One region of the Paraburkholderia sp. GAS41 genome, then DNA from elsewhere that is predicted to be linked to it. Evidence: predicted binding sites of a transcription regulator. Region 1 holds the regulator's gene; the other holds the start of a gene.
What was found. The regulator HrcA, encoded in region 1, represses chaperone genes, less so after heat shock. The targets are predictions, from matches to a motif close to TTAGCACTCNNNNNNNNNGAGTGCTAA.

Region 2: groES (co-chaperone GroES) is a predicted target of HrcA. The motif match lies at 1,920-1,946, and genes of this name have one in related genera.

The regions. Positions count from the first base shown of each region.
Region 1 is NZ_JBNDMK010000034.1:47,520-50,724, reverse strand. It holds gene P3T43_RS32165 (RNA-binding S4 domain-containing protein) at 1-135, opposite strand, end outside; gene hemH (ferrochelatase) at 160-1,230, opposite strand; gene hrcA (heat-inducible transcriptional repressor HrcA) at 1,434-2,453, opposite strand; gene P3T43_RS32150 (NAD kinase) at 2,729-3,205, shown strand, end outside.
Region 2 is NZ_JBNDMK010000037.1:16,553-19,757, forward strand. It holds gene P3T43_RS32695 (cohesin domain-containing protein) at 1-163, shown strand, start outside; gene P3T43_RS32700 (type II secretion system protein) at 160-684, shown strand; gene P3T43_RS32705 (type II secretion system protein) at 690-1,076, shown strand; gene P3T43_RS32710 (type II secretion system protein) at 1,124-1,723, shown strand; gene groES (co-chaperone GroES) at 2,019-2,309, shown strand; gene groL (chaperonin GroEL) at 2,362-3,205, shown strand, end outside.

The sequences.
Region 1 (3,205 bases):
AGCCCCGCCGATACGCACGCGGCCTTTTTCGACCGCATCCGCCGCCAATGAGCGCGTCTTGAAGAAGCGCGCGGCCCACAGCCACTTGTCGATGCGCAGACGCGCACCCGGTTCTGTTGAGATTCTGTAGTTCATTGCTCAGTCTCGCGCTTCGAGCGCTCACGCCTCCACTACGCCTTGCACGGATGGCGCCTGCACCGGCCACCCCTGCAGATTCTGCGCGACGATTTCACCCAGCGCGGCAATCCACGCATGCGAGGCATTCAGGCAAGGAATGCGGTGAAACTCCTTGCCGCCGGCATGCACGAACTCGTCGCGGACCTCCATGCCGATTTCCTCGATCGTTTCGAGGCAATCGGCCGTAAAACCCGGACAGAACACGTCGGCCCGGCGCACACCCGCGGCGCCCAGTTCCTTGAGCGTCGGCGCGGTGTACGGCTGCAGCCACTCCGCCTTGCCGAAGCGCGACTGGAACGTAATGCGACATTCGACCGATGTCAGTTCAAGTGCCTGCATCAGCAGTGCTCCCGTGAGCTGACATTGCTCGTGATAAGGGTCGCCCAGGTCGAGCGTGCGCTTGGGAACGCCGTGGAAACTCAACACCAGCTTGTCGCCCGCCGCGAAATCCGGGCGCCCATGAGCGTGCCAGTACTGATGCACCTGCGCAGCCAGTGCCGCAATGTAGGCGGGATGGTCGGCATATTGACGGATGGTGCGAATTTCCAGCTGGTTGCGCATGCGCGCCAACGCGGAAAACGCGGCGTCGAAGGCCGTGGCAGTGGTCGACGACGAGTATTGCGGATACATCGGCACCAGCAGCACACGTTCGGCGCCGGCCAGCTTGAGCTGATTCAGCATGTCCGGAATGCCCGGCACACCGTAACGCATGGCGTAGTCGACGAGCACCGTGTAATCGTTCGCCTGCAGCAGATGCCGCAGCCCTTCCACCTGCTTCTCCGTGAAAACGCGCAGCGGCGAGCCTTCCGCCGTCCACACCGCGGCATATTTCCGCGCCGACGAACGCCCGCGAAAAGGCAGGATCACCAGCCGCAGAATGACCTGCCAGATGACGGCGGGAATCTCGACTACCCGAGCGTCCGACAGAAACTGCGCGAGATAGCGCCGCACGGCCTTCGGCGTTGGAGCGTCAGGCGTGCCCAGATTAATCAGCAACACCGCCACACGGTGGGCTGTGGCCGGTTGAGATGGCCGCTCGAGATCGAAACGCATAGGCAACAGGATGCGCCGCTTGCGGCGAAAGAACGTTTCAGGTGGAAACCATTATAGCGGCGCGATCCGCCGCCGATACCTGGCCATTCGGCCGATTGGCAAGCCCGGCGGCACCCCGCATCATGAGCACACGGTTCCGGGCGTTGCGCGAAGGTCAGCGGCGAGCATCCCCATGGGGCGCCGCCGTCCGTAGCGGATGGAGGTTATTGCTGACTAAGCGTGAGCGAGAGCAGCCGTGCCGTGATGTCCACAATCGGGATCACCCGGTTGTAAGCCATCCGCGTCGGTCCGATCACGCCGAGCGTGCCGACGATCTTGCCGTTCACTTCGTAGGGCGCGGTCACCACGCTCATTTCTTCAATCGGCACGAGGTTCGACTCGCCGCCAATGAAAATCTGCACGCCCTGGGCGTGACTCGACACGTCGAGCAACTGAAGGAGGCTGGTCTTTTGGTCGAATACATCGAACAGCTTGCGCAGCCGCGCCATGTCGGAAGACAGGTCGGCCACTTCGAGCAGTTTGCGCTCGCCGGAGATCAGCACGGTCTCACCGGTGTCCGCCTCGTCGGTGCTGGCGGTGACGGCAGCGTGCATCAGCGTGGTCATGTCGCCGCGCAGTTCGTCGATCTCATCGCGCAGGCGCCGGCGGACCTCGTCGAACGAGAGACCGGCGAAGTGAGCGTTGATGTAGTTGGACGCCTCCACCAGTTGCGACGGCGAAAAGTCACGCTGCGTCGCCATGATGCGGTTCTGCACGTCGCCCTCGGGCGTGACGATGATCAGCAGGATGCGCTTGTCCGACAGGCGCATGAACTCGATCTGCTTGAACACGTGGCTGCGCCTCGGCGTCAGCACGACGCCCGCGAACTGCGACAGATTGGACAGCACGCTCGCCGCAGCCGCGACGATCTTCTGCGGCTCGCCCGCCTGCAGGGTGGTCTTGACGGTACGGGTAACGGCTTCTTCGTCCGCGGCGGACTCGACGGTGAGCATGGTGTCGACGAAGAGGCGGTAGCCACGCGGCGTGGGAATTCGTCCCGCCGAGGTATGCGGGCTGATGACGAGCCCCAGCTCCTCCAGATCGGACATCACATTGCGGATGGTTGCCGGACTCAATTCCAGACCGGAATAGCGGGACAACGTGCGCGAACCGACCGGCTGACCTTCGGCGATGTAGCGCTCGATCAGCGTTTTGAGGAGGGTTTGTGCGCGGGGATCTAGCATGACCGAAAATTTTAGCTTAATGACGCAACAACCGCGAGCGCTAACAATATCAGCCCTCGTTCCGTGTGGGACCGTCCGCACAGCAAGACCGGCGGCGCGGCGCTCCGCGCAGATCCGCGCCCGTGCGTTCGGTGCAGTCCCCGCGTGCCCCCTGTCATCAGCGCTTGACCATTCTAGCGACAATCCTCGCCAGCATCTTGCGCCCCCGCCCCGCGCCGGCGCCTGTGTGGCGCCGGACGGTTCTTTTCAGCCCCCACCTATGGTGTAATGCCGGCATGCAAGTTACCAGCCAGTTCAAGACCGTCGCGCTCGTCGGGCGCAACAATACGCCAGGTATCGGCGAGCCGCTGACCGCGCTCGCCTCGTGCATCGCGAAGCGCGGCTTCGACGTGGTGTTCGAAGCGGACACCGCCGCGGAGATCGGCGTGACTGATTACCCGGCCCTGCGTCCCGCGGAGATCGGCGCGCGCGCCGACGTGGCCGTGGTGCTCGGCGGTGACGGCACGATGCTCGGCATTGGCCGCCAGCTCGCGCCCTACCGGACTCCGTTGATCGGCATCAACCACGGCCGGGTCGGTTTTATCACCGACATCCCGATTTCCGACATGCAGGTCATCGTCCCGCAGATGCTCGGCGGGCACTTCGAGCGCGAGGAACGTACGCTGCTCGAGGCGCGCATCATGCGCGACGGCAGCCCGATCTACCACGCGCTCGCGTTCAACGACGTGGTGGTGAACCGTAGCGGCTTCTCG
Region 2 (3,205 bases), on a different contig from region 1:
CTCGTCGCAGGGGACCTTCGCTGTACTGAGTTTCAAGGCACTGGCCGCGGCGGCGCAGACCTCGATCCAGGCTCAGCCGGGCACGATCATTGGTGTGAGCGGCCAGCAGTTCACCATGACGCCGCCTCCGACCTACACCTTTGGCGTGGCGACAACGCAATGACGAACGCGCAGGCTCGTGACGCCACGCAGTTGAAGCGCGCGAGGGACAAACGCGCGGCGCGCGGCTTTACGCTGATCGAGCTGCTGGTCACGCTTGCCATTCTGGGCGTGCTCGCGTCCATGACCGTGCCGGTGGCGCAGGTGATGCGCCAGCGCGAGCGCGAGCAGGAGTTGCGGCTCGCACTGCATGAAATACGCGACGCCATCGACGCTTACAAGGCCGCGAGCAAGGAGGGCCGGGTGGCGAAGGAAGCGGGCGCGACCGGCTACCCGCCGAGTCTCGATGTGCTCGTCGACGGTGTGCCGGACCTGAGCGATCCGAAGGGACGCAAGATCTACTTCCTGCGTCACATCCCGCGCGATCCGATGAACAACGACGCCGGGCTCGACGACGCGGCGGTGTGGGGCAAGCGCTGCTACGCGAGCGGAGCCGACGACCCCCAGGAAGGCGACGACGTGTACGACGTGTACTCGACTTCGAAAGGCGTCGGGCTCAATGGCATTGCCTACCGGAACTGGTGACACGCATGAAACACCGCTTGCACAGAGCGAAGGGCTTCACGCTGATCGAACTGCTGATCGTGCTGGCGATCATTGCGGTGATGCTGACGATTTCATTGCCGAGCTACTTCCATTCGATCGATGCATCGAAGGAGAAAATCCTCGCGGAAAACCTGCATGCGACGCGCGATGCCATCGACAAGTTTTACGGCGATATAGGACGCTATCCCGACTCACTCGACGAACTGGTGGACAAGCATTACCTGCGCTCGCTGCCGCTCGATCCGGTCACGGGCAGCACCACGACCTGGGAGATCGTGCCGCCCGAGGAGCAGTTTCCCGGCAAGGTCTACGACGTCAAGAGCGGTGCGCCCGGCACTGGCTTCGACGGTCGGCCGTACGAGTCGCTGTAGTCGTGCGGGCGGGCATGACGCGGAGCAGAAGCCGGGGCAGGAGCGGCTTGCGGGCAGCGCAACGCGGCTTCGCGTATCTGGCGTTGCTGATTTCGATTGCCATCATCGGCGTGGCGGCGGCCGGGACGATACAGCTTGGCGCGATCTATCAGCGGCGTGTGGCTGAGAAAGAACTGCTTTACGTCGGCGGCGAATTTCAGCGCGCGCTGCTCGATTACGCGCAGACCACGCCGTTGGGACAGCCGACGCAGCCGCACACGCTCGATGAACTTCTACTCGACCCGCGCTACCCAAATCCGGTGCGCCACTTGCGCAAGCTCTACGCGGATCCGATGACGGGCAAGGCGGATTGGGTGCTGGTGATGGGGCTGGACGGACAGACGATCGTCGGCCTGCATAGCGCGTCCATGGCTCATCCGATTCAAATCTCGCATTTCCCGAAGGAATTCCAGGGGTTCGAGCGGAAGAAGGGTTATGCGCAGTGGGTGTTCGTCGCGCGGTTTCCGCAGTTGTTGCCGGGCGGCGCTGCGAATGTGCCTGCTGTGGTGGGTGCGGCGGGGGTGGACGATGCGACGCCGGACAGTGCCGCTTCGGCTGGCGGGGCGGCTCAGACGGGTAGAGCGGGGCTGACCGCCGAGCCGCAATAAAATGACGCGGGAATTTTCTGTCCTCTGGTAACACAAGGGCGGCCCTGGGTGACAATCCGCCATTCGCCGTTATGATTGCGGGAATACGTTCTCTCCGGGCTTGCCCCGTCTGTACGCACCAATTCCAGGGTTAACCCTTGGAGCAAGAATTTCCCACCGCCATCCTTCTTGAATTTGTCACCACCCGTCCATATAATTAGCACTCGCTGCACGAGAGTGCTAACAACATCGCCGGTTGGCTTTGCCAGCCGGGTTTTCTCAGCGTTCTTCAGTCTCAATCAAGAGAGGAGTATGTATGAACCTTCGTCCTTTGCATGATCGCGTGATCGTCAAACGTCTGGATCAAGAAACCAAGACTGCGTCGGGCATCGTGATCCCCGAAGCCGCAGCAGAAAAGCCGGATCAAGGCGAAATTCTGGCAGTCGGCCCGGGCAAGCGTGACGACAAGGGCGCACAAATCGCGCTCGACGTGAAGGTGGGTGACCGCGTTCTGTTCGGCAAGTACGCAGGCCAGACCGTCAAGGTCGACGGCAGCGAACTGCTCGTGATGCGCGAAGAAGACATCATGGCCGTGGTGCAGAAGTAAGCGCCAAGCGCTACTTACCCGGTTATATCCCAAGAATTCAAGGAGTTAGAAGATGGCAGCTAAAGACGTCGTATTCGGTGATTCCGCCCGTGCCAAGATGGTTGAAGGCGTGAACATCCTCGCGAACGCTGTGAAGGTCACGCTGGGCCCGAAGGGTCGCAACGTGGTCCTGGAACGCAGCTTCGGCGGCCCGACGGTCACCAAGGACGGTGTGTCGGTCGCGAAGGAAATCGAGCTGAAAGACAAGCTCCAGAACATGGGCGCACAAATGGTCAAGGAAGTCGCTTCCAAGACCAGCGACAACGCAGGTGACGGCACCACGACCGCAACGGTTCTGGCTCAGTCCATCGTGCGCGAAGGCATGAAGTACGTTGCATCGGGCATGAACCCGATGGATCTGAAGCGCGGTATCGACAAGGCTGTGACGGCCGCTATCGAAGAACTGCGCAAGATCAGCAAGCCTTGCACGACCAACAAGGAAATCGCTCAGGTCGGCGCGATCTCGGCGAACAGCGATTCGTCGATCGGCGACCGTATCGCTGAAGCGATGGACAAGGTTGGCAAGGAAGGCGTCATCACGGTTGAAGACGGCAAGTCGCTGCAAGACGAGCTGGACGTTGTCGAAGGTATGCAATTCGACCGCGGTTACCTGTCGCCGTACTTCATCAACAACCCGGACAAGCAAGTTGCTGTGCTCGACAACCCGTTCGTGCTGCTGCACGACAAGAAGGTGTCGAACATTCGTGACCTCCTCCCGGTCCTGGAACAGGTCGCCAAGGCTGGCCGTCCGCTGCTGATCATCGCAGAAGATGTCGAAGGCGAAGCACTGGCAACGCTGGTTGTGAACAACATCCGCGGCATCCTGAAGACGGTGGCTGTCAAGGCTCCGGGCTTCG